Regions from separate parts of the Bradyrhizobium ingae genome, predicted to be linked through region 1. Evidence: predicted binding sites of a transcription regulator. Region 1 holds the regulator's gene; each other region holds the start of a gene.

Region 1 (4,386 bases):
TGCTGATCGCGGTGATAGTCGATCGCCGCGCCATCACTTTTCGCACGCTCGCCGTTGCCGCGATGATCGTGCTCGCGGTCGCGCCGGAGGCCCTGGTGCATCCGAGCTTCCAGATGTCGTTTGTGGCAACGCTTGGTCTGGTCGCTATGGTGCAGATCGGCATGCCGAACCTGTTGGCCTCGCCGGATCATTCCACGACTGCGCGTATCGCGCTCTGGGGTGGCCGCGAGCTCGTCATGCTGCTGATGGCCTCGCTGATCGCAGGGCTTGCGACCACGCCCTATGCAGCCTTTCATTTCCACCGCGTCACGCCCTACGGCGTGCTCGCCAATCTCGCGGCGATGCCGGTGGTTTCCGCGTTGGTGATGCCCGCCGGCCTGCTCGGCTTGATGGCAGCGCCGTTCGGGCTGGATGGCGTGTTCTGGTGGCTGATGGGGATCGGCATCGACTGGATGGTCGTTGTGACGCGCTGGGTCGCGGCATTGCCGGGCGCGGTTGGCCGCGTCACCGCGTTCGGGACCGGTCCGCTGATTGCCGCCAGCTTCGGCCTTATCGTGGTGGGCCTGTTGCGCACGCCACTGCGCTGGACGGGCGCCATCGTGCTGGCGCTTGCAATTGGCTGGGCGCTGCACGTGCGCCAGCCCGACGTTCTGATTGCAGGCGACGGCCACAGCGTCGCGGTGCGCGGCAGGGACGGCCAGCTGCACCTGATCCGAACCGGCAAGGACAATTTTCTTCTCAAGGAATGGCTTGCGGCCGATGCCGATCCGCGCAGTGTGACTGATGCGTCGCTCACCGACGGTGTCTCATGCGACGAGGCCGGCTGCGTGGCGTCACTCGCCGATGGTCGTCTGGTTGCGCTCCCGCTGCGTGTCGATGCGCTGGCGGATGATTGCAGCCGCGCCGCGCTGGTCGTGACTGCAAAGCCTGCAGCAATCGATTGCGCGGCGATGGTCGTGGATCGCGACCGCCTGAAGACACAAGGTGCCCTTGCGCTCTCGCGCGAGGGCGACGGTTTCACGTTGCAAACGGTGAAAGCAAGGGGCGCAAACCGCCCTTGGTCGCCGGCTGGGGCCGGCGATAGCGATTTCGAGCTCAACCTCGCACCGCGGCCGGCCACTCCGCGCAGCAAAGATGCTACGCCGTCGGAGGCCGACCTGCAGGCCGAGGAATGAAGACGCGTCAGCCGATCGGCAGGCGCGTCGTGGGCGTCGGGGTCGTGTGCTGTTCGACGGCGGGCTGCTCTGTCTTCTCGCCGAGCGGCTGCGTCACCGGCAACTGCAGAACCGTGGCACGCTGTCCTTCGACGAGCTGCGTCACCAGCACGTAGTTGCCGTCTGGGAATTCGATCGCATCATGATGACGATCGGGAATGTGCGGATCAACCTTGCCGAATTTGCCGACGCGCGAATTGACGGTGCGCGTCCAGATCCAGCGATTGTCGTAGCGGACGTTGTCGGCGAAGGCGAGCTCGGTGCCGGGCAGGAGGCAGACGGCAACCGAGAGATCGCGCTCCGACGCAAATCCACGCGTCGAGGTGCCGCGGAAGGTTGTCGTGACGATCGTCTCGCCGACTTGAGCGGGGCGGGTCGCAACGGCATGCAGGCTGTAGTCACACATCGAAGTGCTCCTCATGCGAGATAGCCGGTCCGCGCCCCCCGGAGGCGCAGGCCTCTATCAGAGTGGAAGCCTTCGAGTGTATCGCGTTTGTGGGCAAATCTGCGGCCCGACTGCGCGCCGCCCGATCACTTTATCTTTCCCGGCAAACCAGGAACAAAGCCTCTCGCTACTAGTCTATCTTGGTTCACACCATTCACTCGCACGAGTTTTCATCAGCGGCCGGCAGGAGCGGAGTACCCCGAAGAAGGACAGCTCGCCCTGCGGCGCAGGTGCGATCGCATTGTTGGCGTTGCGGCATGGCGCACTGGTCGCCGCGTGCTCCGTCTTGCGGACGGAATGGTGGTGTTGCGCTGCGTCGCTCGTGGATGTCGAGCGATCAAGGCCGCCGAGATCACGCTCAAAATCTCTATCGCCGGGCTGTTTCCCTGCATCATAAACAGCGCCTTCGCGCCTGCGGTGCTCGAGGATCTAGCTCTGCGCAGGCGCGTGACAATCGCGTGGAGAAACGAAAACGCCGTCGTCGCGGAGCGGACAATCCATCCGCGCCGTCTTGTCGATCGATCACCGGCCGGCCGCCGGAGAGGGCAGTCAGTACTTCCGGTACAGGCCGATCAGCTTGCCCTGAATCTTCACCCGGTTCGGCGGCAGGATGCGCACCTCATAGGCGGTGTTGGCGGGCTCCAGCGCGATCGACGCGCCGCGGCGGCGGAAGCGCTTCAGCGTCGCTTCCTCGTCGTCGATCAGTGCCACGACGATGTCGCCGGTATCGGCAGTCTCGTTACGCTGGATCAGCGCCATGTCGCCATCCAGGATCCCGGCGTCGACCATCGAGTCGCCGCGTACTTCGAGCGCGTAGTGCTCGCCCGAGCCGAGCATGTCCGGAGGGACGCTGATGGTGTGGCTGCGGGTCTGTAAGGCCTCGATCGGCGTGCCGGCCGCGATCCGTCCCATCACGGGCACGGCGACCGGACGCTCGCCGTCGTCAACCGGAGCGCTTGTGCTTCGTACCTTGCCGAGATTGCCTTCGATGACGCTCGGCGTGAAGCCGCGGCGGCCGGCACCTGCGGCCTGAAGTTCGGGCAGCTTGATGACCTCGATGGCGCGCGCGCGGTTGGGTAGGCGGCGGATGAAGCCGCGCTCTTCCAGCGCGGTGATCAGGCGGTGGATGCCCGACTTCGAGCGCAGATCGAGCGCGTCCTTCATTTCGTCGAAGGAGGGCGGCACGCCGCTTTCCTTGAGGCGCTCACTGATGAACCGCAGAAGCTCGTATTGTTTGCGCGTTAACATCTTGACCAAGTCCCCCGGTTGACGTCGTTCGATTCCGAGACGCAAGATTCAGCAGAACCCGCTAGATGCTCGAAACAAATCATGAACGGACACTATATGTTCGATATGTGTTCCGCAACCACTTAATTTTGTGTGAACGCCGCCAAGGTTCGCGCCACGGACGAATCAGATTGCGTTCACACGGGAAGCCGCAACACCTCGCAAGGCGTGCCTGCTTCGGCTTTCGGTGCGAACGGCGCCCGCACGAGAAGTCCCTGTGCCATAGCGAGATTCGCAAGCAGCGAGGAGTCCTGGTGGTTGACGGGAACGGCCACGAGCGTGCCGTCCTCGCGCTCCTCGAGCCGGGCGCGCAAGTAATCCTCGCGGACGTCGTTAGGCCCGACGTCGCGCCCGAGCACGGCGCGCTCGCGGCGGTGATGAACGCGAGAGCGGCCAGCAAGAGCGCGAATCAAGGGCACCATGAACAGGAAGCCGCAGACATAGGACGAGACCGGATTGCCGGGCAGGCCGATCACCCGCATCGCGCCGAGATGGCCGTGCATCATCGGCTTGCCTGGCCGCATCGCGATTTTCCAGAACGCCATCTCGAAGCCTTCGGCTTGAAGCGCCGGCCTGACCAGATCGTGGTCACCGACAGAAGCCCCGCCGGTCGTGATCAGGATGTCGGCGCCGCTCTCGCGGGCCCGGCGGATGCCGGCGGTGGTCGCCGCAACGGTATCGGCGGCAATGCCGAGATCGATCGTTTCTGCGCCCTCGGCCCGCGCCAGCGCGTGCAGGGCGTAGCCGTTGGAAAAAACGATCTGGCCCGCGGCCGGCGTCGAGCCCGGCATCACCAGCTCGTCGCCGGTCGCGAGAAGCGCGACCCTTGGCCGGCGGCGGACGGCAAGCTCCGGATGGTTCATGCCGGCGGCCAGTGAGAGGTCGCGTTCGGTCAGCCTGGCTCCCTGTCGCAGGAGCACGTCGCCCTCGCGGAAGTCGACGCCGGCGGGACGGATGTGCCGTCCGGCGATCGCTGCCTCCTTGATCGTGACGCGCTTGCCGTCAGCGACCGTGTCCTCCTGAATCACCACCGCATCCGCGCCGTCGGGCACCACGCCGCCGGTGAATATCCGCACCGCCTCTCCAGGGCCAACCGATCCCGCGAACGGCCGCCCGGCCGCGACCTCGCCGATCACGGTGAGCTCTGCGCCTGCCGCTGCCGCATCGGCCGCGCGCACCGCATAGCCGTCCATCGCCGACATCGCCTGCGGCGGCTGCGTACGCCGCGCCGCGACGTCGTGCGCCAGCACGCGATGGTAGGCCGCATCCAGCGCGACCATCTCCTCCGCCACGGGCGCGACGCCCGCAAGCACCGCGGCAAGCGCGTCGGACACCGGCATCAGGGCCACGGGCAAAACTCCTGCTGGGAGAATAATAATGACAGGTCGCGTTGCGTTCTAGCCGAGTGCGCGCATCGAGGCAAAAGGAGGGGGATCCGGA
Region 2 (4,386 bases), on a different contig from region 1:
AGAAGGACAGGTTCGCGATCGCCTGCACCAGGCCGCCGATCCACAGGCTCGTCGCCAACGAATAGCGCCGCGCGACGAAGCCGCCGGCAAATCCGCCGATCAGGGTTGCGGCAAGCCCCACGCCCTTCACGATCGCCGCGTAGTCGTTGCGGGAGAAGCCGAGGTCGATCACGAAGGGCGCCGTCATCGTGCCGGAGAACGCGTCGGTGAACTTGAACAGCACGACGAAAGCGAGCGCGGCGAGCGCATCCTTGCGCGACAGAAATTCCGAGAAGGCGCCGATTGCGGCGTGCAGGACGCGCGCGAAAGCGGTCTCGGTCTGCGTTGCGGCTTCCGCCTTTGCCGATTGTGCGGGCTCGGTTGCAAGGAGCGCGGTGATCGTGCCGATCAGCACCATCGCCGCCATCACCACATAGCCCCACATCCAGGCGGAGGGCTTCGGAAGGCCGGCGCTTTCGAAGCCGGATACGATGAACAGCGCGCCCGCGGTCGAGACCAGCATGCCGATGCGATAGGCCGCGACATAGGACGCCATGCCGGCGGCCTGCTCGCTCTCGGGCAGGCTCTCGACACGGAAGGCGTCGACCACGATGTCCTGCGTCGAGGACGTCGTCGCCACCAGCAGAGCGCCAAGCGCCACATAGAACGGCGAACGCGCGGGATCGGTCAGCGCCAGCAGCAGGATCGAGACGATCAGGAGGAGCTGCGAGAACAACAGCCAGCCGCGACGGCGCCCGAAGGCGCGGGTGAAGAGCGGCACGTGCAGCGCATCGACCAGCGGCGCCCACAGGAATTTCAGCGTGTAGGGCGTTCCGACCAGCGCAAACAGCCCGATGGTCCCGAGATCGACGCCGGATTCGCGCATCCATACCAGCAGCGTCGAGCCCGACAGCGCCAGCGGCAGGCCGGAAGAGAAGCCGAGAAACAGCACGATCAGCACCCGCGGCTGCAGATACACGGCCAGGCTCTCGCGCCAGGAACTGGCGGGAGCGTCGGTGGTTGCAGGGGCAGTTCCGGAAGTCGCGTCGGGTGCGGTCATGGAGGGGTGTTAGCAGATTCTGGCTGCCAGAAGTGAGGTGTCGTCGCCCGGTCAAGCCGGGCGACGACAGCGGGTGGCTGGTTACTTCATCTAAGACAATCACTCCCCCGCTTGCAGCTTGCGCGGGAATAGCTCGGGCGTGGTCGCGACGAGCCGCGGCCCCTCCGGTGCATCCGTCTTGCTGAAATCGAGCTCCTCGATGCGGCCGGCGCGCTTTTCGATCTTGTCGGCGGAGATCAGGACCTGGCGCACGTCCTCGTTCACGTCGGCAAAATGCTTCTGCAGTTTCAGCACGCGGTCGCGCAGGCGGCCGAGATCGTCGCCGAGCTTGATCACCTCGGTGCGGATCTGGTCGGCGGCATCGCGCATGCGCGCGTCCTTCATGATCTGCTGCATCACCTGGATCGCGAGCATCAGCAGCGAGGGCGACACCAGCACGACGCGGGCGCGATAGGCTTTCTGAATCACGTCATCGAAGCCGTCATGGATCTCGGCATAGACCGATTCCGATGGCACGAACATCAGCGCCATCTCCTGGGTCTCGCCGGTGACGAGATATTTTTCGGCGATATCGGTGACATGCTTCATCACGTCGCCGCGCAGCCGCTGGGTGGCGATACGCCGCTCCTCGTCGGTGCGGGCATCGTGCAGCGCGGTCATCGCCTCCAGCGGAAATTTCGCGTCGATGCAGAGCGGCCGCTGGTCGGGCAGGAACACCACGCAGTCGGGCCGCTTGCCGGTCGAGAGCGTGAACTGGAACTCGTAGGAACCCTTCGGCAGTCCGTCCTGGACGATCGCTTCCATCCGCGCCTGGCCGAAGGCGCCGCGCGACTGCTTGTTGGCGAGCACGTCGCGCAAGGTCGTCACCTGCGTGGTGAGGTCGGTGAGGTTCTTATGCGCACTGTCGATGATCCCGAGCCGCTCGTGCAGCGCGCGCAGGCTTTCCATGGTGTTGCGGGTCGAGTGCTCCATGGACTGACCGACTCGATGCGTGACCGAGTCCAGCCGCTCGTTGACCGCGCGCGCCATCTCGGCCTGGCGGCCGGCGAGCGTCTGCGCCATGGCGTCGACGCGGCCCGACGCCTCGCTCTGGACGCGCAGCATCTGGCTCAGCCGCTCCTCCAGCTCGTCGGCCCGGATGGTCTGGGCCATGGCGAGTTCCGCGCCACGCCGCGAGCCGCGCGCGATCACGATGGCGATCACCAGGAGCAGGATGAGGGCCAGTATACCGAAACCGATCAAGGCGTCGCCGGTGCGCACCGGCCAGTCGCCAGCGGTAAAAATGATCTCGTTCATGCCAGCCCTTCTAGCCGATTCGCGGCCGGGCACGAACGAAGAGGGAACGTTTATGGTTAACCAGCAGTGAATTTTTATGGTTAACGAAGTCCTAATTTTTATGGTTAGCGAATCCTTAACGGCGTTCCCGGCCGCATTGACCGCATCCGGCGCGCGGCTTAAATCGCCGCCATGGCCTTAAGAGAAATCATCATCCTGCCCGACAAGCAGCTGCGTCTGGTCTCCAAGCCGATCGAGAAGGTCACGGCGGAGATCCGCAAGCTTGCCGACGACATGTTCGAGACCATGTACGACGCGCCCGGCATTGGCTTGGCGGCGATCCAGATCGCGCAACCCCTGCGCCTGATCACCATGGACCTCGCCAAGCGCGACGAGAACGGCGAGACCGCGCGTGAGCCGCGCGTCTTCATCAATCCGGAAATCGTCGCCTCGTCCGAGGAGCTGTCGGTCTACGAGGAGGGTTGTCTCTCGATCCCCGAATATTACGAGGAGGTCGAGCGGCCTGCGAAGGTACGCGTGCGCTTCACCGATCTCGACGGCAAGCTGCACGAGGAGGATGCCGAAGGCCTCTACGCCACCTGCATCCAGCACGAGATCGACCATCTCAACGGCGTGCTGTTCGTCGACTATTTGTCGAAGCTCAAGCGCGACCGCGTGTTCAAGAAGTTCGAGAAAGCCGCCAAGCGCGCGGTGGAGTGATTTCGGTGTTGCCCGTGCTCCCCTGTACTCCCTCCCCCCTTGCGGGGGAGGGCAGGGGAGGGGGGTAGCCCAGGAAATAGTCTATCTGGGGCGAAGAACTAGTCTGCGCTCAAGCTGCGAGTGTGTGCCGTGTGGCACCCCCCTCCCTAGCCCTCCCCCGCAAGGGGGGAGGGAACGTACCGAGTTGTTGTCATGCCTCTCCGTCTCATCTTCATGGGTACGCCCGACTTCTCCGTGCCGACGCTCCTCGAGCTCGTCGCGCATGGCCACGAGATCGTGGCGGTCTACACCCGCGCGCCGAAGCCGGGCGGGCGGCGCGGGCTGCAGTTGCAACCGACGCCGGTCGAAGACGCCGCGCGAAAGCTCGGCATTCCCGTACTGACGCCAAAGACGCTGAAGACGCCGGAAGCGCTCGACGAATTTCGCGCATTCGACGCGGATGCGGCTGTCGTCGTCGCCTACGGCATGATCCTGCCGCAGGCGATCCTCGATGCGCCGAAGCTCGGCTGCTACAATCTGCATGCCTCGCTGCTGCCGCGCTGGCGCGGTGCCGCGCCGATCAACCGCGCGATCATGGCCGGCGATGCCGAGAGCGGCGTGATGGTCATGAAAATGGACGTGGGGCTGGACACCGGCGACGTCGCCATGGCCGAGCGTCTTGCGATCTCGGACACCATGACCGCAGCCGATCTGCACGATCGCCTGTCCCGGCTGGGGGCGGACCTGATGGTGCGTGCGACGGCCGCGCTCGAACGCGGCGGGCTCCAGCTCAAGAAGCAGAGCGAGGACGGCGTTACCTACGCCGCCAAGATCGACAAGGCTGAGGCGCGGATCGACTGGACCAAGCCCGCGCGCGACGTGCTGCGCCACATCCACGGCCTGTCGCCGTTTCCCGGCGCCTGGACCGAGCTTGCGGGAGCCAGCGAAAACGCGCGCGTGAAAATCCTGCGCTGTGAGCTCGCAAAGGGCTCGGGCTCGCCGGGTGACGTGCTCGACGACCAGCTCACCATCGCTTGCGGCGAGGGCGCGATCCGCATCATCGAGCTGCAGCGCGAGGGCAAGGCGCGGATGCAGGCGGCGGACTTCTTGCACGGCGTGCCGTTGAAGGCTGGCGCTCGATTTACGTAACACTGTCATACTCCGCGAAGGCGGGGTATCCAGTACGCCGAGGCTTCTCGGTTGAACGAAGATGCTGCGGAGTACTGGATCGCCCGCCCCAGTGCGCATTGCGCACACGGCGGGCGATGACAGCGAAATTGGACAAGATGCCCCGCTACAAGCTCACCATCGAATATGACGGCGCGCCGTTCTGCGGCTGGCAGGTGCAGGCGACGCAACCTTCCGTGCAGGGT
Region 3 (4,386 bases), on a different contig from region 1:
GCGAGTCTCGACTTCAATCAGGATCCTGTGCAGGGCATCGCCAACGCGGTGCTGACGCAGGAGCGCCCCGACACCGCGCTGATGGAGCGCCTGCTCGCCAAATGCACCGAGCGTCTCAGCCTGCTCGCCGCACCCGCTAGCCTTGACCGCGTCTATGATTTCGGCGCCGAAGCCTTCGACGCCGTGTTCGACACGCTGCGCATGACTACGCCCTGCATCGTGCTCGACGTGCCTCATCAATGGTCGGGCTGGACGCGTCGCGCGCTGATCAACGCCGACGACATCGTGATCGTGGCCGAGCCCGATCTCGCCAACTTACGCAACACCAAGAACATGCTCAGCGTGCTCAAGGCGGCGCGGCCGAACGATCGGCCGCCGCTCTACTGTCTGAACCAGGTCGGCATGCACAAGCGCGCGGAGATCGAGGTCAAGGCCTTCGCCAAGACCATGGAAAGTCAGCCGGTCGCGGTGATTCCCTTCGATTCGAAATTGTTCTCGACCGCGGCCAATAACGGCCAGATGATCGCCGAAGTCTCCAGGAGCCACCGCACCGCCGAGACGTTCCAGAACCTCGCCAACCGGCTTGCCGGCCGCGGCGAGGTCAAGAAGCCGAGGCAATCGCTGCTGGCGCCGCTGCTGAAGAAACTGAAGGGCAAGCCGAAGCGCGAATCCGCGCCGCATCGCAAGGCGTCGTAGGGCATGATGGCTTTTGGTTGAAACGATTGGGCCACCAGCTCGTTCAACCTCTCCCGCTTGCGGGAGAGGTCGCCGCGAAGCGGCGGGTGAGGGCTTTTTCCTCTTGGGGGTTCTCGATTGTGAAGACACCCTCTCCCCAGCCCTCCCCCCGCGGAGGAGGAAGCGCACCTTCCTCGAGGCAATCCCATCACGCTCTAGCGGCGAGCGGAGCTACTTCTCCGCGCGCTGCTGCTTCTTGATGAGGAGCTGCCGCAGCGCCGCGACCTTGGCCTGGGCTTCGTCCGGCGGCAGATCGGCCTTGACGATGCCTTCGGCCTCGGCCTGGCGTCCCTGTAGTCCGACCACGAATGCGAGATTGGCCCGCACGCGCGCGTCCTGCGGCGCGCGCTCATAGGCGCGGCGCAGCGTCGCCTCCGCCTTGGGCAGATTGTTCTGCAGCACGTAGGACAGTCCGAGATTGGACAGCACCGACGGCTCGTCCGGCACGATCTTCAAGGCGCTGCCGTAATATTGCTGCGCCTCCTCGTTGCGGCCGAGCTGATCGAGCACCGTGCCTTGCGCCGACAGGATGTGCCAGTCGGGATCCTCCGGCGTATGCGCGCGGCTCAGCACATCGAAGGCCTGCTGGAAATCGCCGTTGTCGGCGAGCGCGCGGCCATAAGCCGCAAGCAGCGGCTTGTTGCTGGAATGGGTGAGCACGGCCTGCTCGAGCACGGCGACGGCCTGCGAGCGCTGGCCGTTTTCACGCAGCGCCTTGCCGTATTGCAGCGCGACCTCGGGATCGCTTGGGGTTGCCCGGTAGCGCTCGCGCAAGGCGTCGATACCGGGCTTGGCCTCGCGGGTCTTTTCCGACCTGGTGCCGAGCGCGCCCGTGATGTCCTCGAGCCCGGTGGTCTGGCAGCCGCAAAGTCCTAACGCGAGAAGCGCGGACAGCAGCAATCGCGCCGGGGAAGAGACAAGGCACGAATACTGGGACGAACGCTGGGACATACTCTGATCTACCGTCGGCGACTGATCAGAGATGCTTTCCCGATTAACGCTAATTTCCCGTTAAGGACGGCCGTCCGGCCGCCCCAATCGATTTCAATCGATGAATTCGGCGCCGAATTCGCAGCCGATGCGCCAGCGGAGCTGGCACTGGCGGGAATAGTCCGGCGCGAAGATGATGGTGAACTGCGGCGGCACTTCGAGAAACTCCGCCACCACTTTCACGCCGCCATCGGAAATATCCGTGATCGTGCAATCCCTCGGCAGCGAGCCCGCGCCAAGATGAATCTTGGCAAGCCGACTGCACACCCGACGTTCGCTTCTCCGGCGATTTGCAAGCATCTCGATTTGTTCACTTGTTAGATCACGGCCCATCCCGCGCTCTTACAGGTACCCGACATTCGTTGGGATGTGCTGAGCGGATCGGCTCGCATTCGAGGCTTACTGTCCCCGTCCCGTTTACGCCTCGTTAGGAAGTGCCTGGAGGGGTGGATAAACGTTCCCGTATTGTTCTTGCCAGCCGAACGGCCGCCTGCTACCCTCGATTGTGCATGAGGGCAGGCTGGTTCGAGCATGGTTCAACGGGTTTCTACCGTCGCCTTTGAGGGAATCGAGGCGCGCGCCGTCGACGTGCAGGTGCAGGTCGCCCCTGGCCTGCCGGCCTTTGCGATCGTCGGTCTTCCGGACAAGGCGGTGTCGGAGGCGCGCGAGCGGGTGCGCTCGGCGCTGATCGCCTCGGGGCTGGCGCTGCCGGCACGGCGGATCATCGTCAATCTGGCGCCCGCCGATCTGCCCAAGGAGGGCAGCCATTACGACCTGCCGATCGCGCTCGGGCTGATGGCGGCGATCGGCGCCATTCCGCCCGATGCCCTCACCGGCTTCACGGTGCTCGGCGAGCTCGGTCTCGACGGCTCGATCGCGCCGGTGGCCGGCGTGCTGCCGGCCGCGATCGGCGCCAATGCCCGCGAGGAAGGCCTGATCTGTCCGGCCGCCTGCGGCTCGGAAGCGGCCTGGGCGAGCCCGGACATCCAGATCATCGCAGCACACTCGCTGATCCAGATCGCCAACCACTTCAAGGGCACGCAGGTGCTGTCGCGGCCCTCGCCGAAGGTGCATGAGGCGGCCGCCTCCCCGCTCGACCTTCGCGACATCAAGGGCCAGGAAAGCGCCAAGCGCGCGTTGGAGATTGCCGCTGCCGGCGGACATCATCTGCTGATGACCGGCGCGCCCGGTGCCGGCAAGTCGATGCTGGCCGCGCGGCTGCCCTCGATCCTGCCGCCGCTGTCGCCGGGCGAACTTTTGGAAGTCTCGATGATCGCCTCCGTCGCCGGCGAGATCGAAGGCGGCGCGCTGACCTCGCGGCGTCCGTTCCGCTCGCCGCATCATTCCGCCAGCATGGCCGCGCTGACGGGCGGCGGCGTGCGCGCAAAGCCCGGCGAGATCTCGCTCGCGCATCAGGGCGTGCTGTTTCTCGACGAACTTCCGGAGTTCGATCCGCGCGTGCTGGATTCGCTGCGCCAGCCGCTGGAGAACGGTGAGGTTTCGGTGTCGCGCGCCAATCACCGCGTCACCTACCCTGCCCGCTTCATGCTGGTCGCTGCGATGAATCCGTGCCGCTGCGGCAACGCCTTCGAACCCGGCTATGCCTGCAAACGCGGCCGCATCGACCGCTGCACGGCGGACTACCAGGCGCGCATCTCGGGTCCTCTGATGGACCGCATCGATCTGCGCATCGAGGTGCCTGCGGTGACCGCGGCCGACCTGATCCTGCCGCCGCCGGCGGAAGGATCGGCGGAAGTCGCCGCGCGCGTCGCCGCGGCGCGCGACATTCAGCGCGCGCGTTATCAGGCCGCGGGCATGCCGAACGTCCGCACCAATGCGGAGGCACCGGCCTCGGTGCTCGAGGAGATCGCCAAGCCCGACGCGCAGGGCCAGAAACTCTTGCGCGATGCCGCCGAGACCATGCGGCTGTCGGCGCGCGGCTATCACCGCGTGCTGCGGGTGGCGCGCACGCTGGCCGACCTCGACAACACCGAGACGATCGGACGGCTGCATCTCGCCGAAGCCCTCTCCTACCGCGCACTCGCGGAGGATGTACGCCAGTTGGCGTGACGCGCATTCGTATCAACCCCGCGGTAACGAGTTTCCTTTACGCTCTGCAAACCATAAGGCCCACGCGTTCATCTCGGGCCTTGGCGAGTAGAGTGTCATGTTGCGTTTCAAGTTCCTGGCTTCGGTTGTTCCCCTCATGGCGGCGGCAGTGCTGGTGCGCGGCGGCCCCGGATCGACATCGCATCCCTGCATCGCCTTCGGCGAGACACCGGTCGAGCTCGCATCGGTTCCCTGGACTGCCGGCCTGCATGTTGCCTTCACCGACGACCCTGCCCGCGCCACCGTCCGCGTCGAGATCACCGAGACGGCGGAGGCTGCGGATTTCGTCCTGGTCGATGACGGGCCGACCGCCGAGACGGACGCTTGCCAATCCGGCGCAGCAACTCGCCTCGTCGCGATCTCCGCGCATCCGAGCAGCGACGCCCCGGTGATCTATCTTTCCAGCGAAGGGCCGGCGGACTACCGCATCTATGTGCGGTCGAAGACGTTCTCGGCCCGCGATGCCGCCGCGCTGATCGTCGGCGCCGCCGGAGGACATCGACACCTGCAGGCGGCCTCGCTCTGAGGCGTTAACGTTTCGTCAACCCTGTT

What was found. Region 1 encodes LexA, which represses DNA repair genes until DNA is damaged. Its sites were predicted from a motif close to TGTTCNNNNTGTGTTCNG; they were not measured.
Region 2: a site for LexA is predicted at 2,367-2,384, ahead of ACV1FX_RS35880 (DNA recombination protein RmuC). Genes of this name have one in related genera too.
Region 3: a site for LexA is predicted at 2,181-2,198, ahead of ACV1FX_RS31520 (YifB family Mg chelatase-like AAA ATPase). Genes of this name have one in related genera too.

The regions. Positions count from the first base shown of each region.
Region 1 covers NZ_JBVUBB010000004.1:392,180-396,565, reverse strand. Annotated here, with positions in the region: gene ACV1FX_RS09070 (ComEC/Rec2 family competence protein) at 1-1,175, shown strand, start outside; gene ACV1FX_RS09065 (hypothetical protein) at 1,183-1,620, opposite strand; gene lexA (transcriptional repressor LexA) at 2,209-2,907, opposite strand; gene ACV1FX_RS09055 (molybdopterin molybdotransferase MoeA) at 3,084-4,295, opposite strand.
Region 2 covers NZ_JBVUBB010000042.1:8,726-13,111, forward strand. Annotated here, with positions in the region: gene ACV1FX_RS35875 (AmpG family muropeptide MFS transporter) at 1-1,039, opposite strand, end outside; gene ACV1FX_RS35880 (DNA recombination protein RmuC) at 1,139-2,335, opposite strand; gene def (peptide deformylase) at 2,507-3,034, shown strand; gene fmt (methionyl-tRNA formyltransferase) at 3,227-4,162, shown strand; gene truA (tRNA pseudouridine(38-40) synthase TruA) at 4,300-4,386, shown strand, end outside.
Region 3 covers NZ_JBVUBB010000031.1:21,546-25,931, forward strand. Annotated here, with positions in the region: gene ACV1FX_RS31505 (CpaE/TadZ family protein) at 1-696, shown strand, start outside; gene ACV1FX_RS31510 (tetratricopeptide repeat protein) at 907-1,686, opposite strand; gene ACV1FX_RS31515 (PilZ domain-containing protein) at 1,780-2,025, opposite strand; gene ACV1FX_RS31520 (YifB family Mg chelatase-like AAA ATPase) at 2,257-3,795, shown strand; gene ACV1FX_RS31525 (hypothetical protein) at 3,893-4,360, shown strand.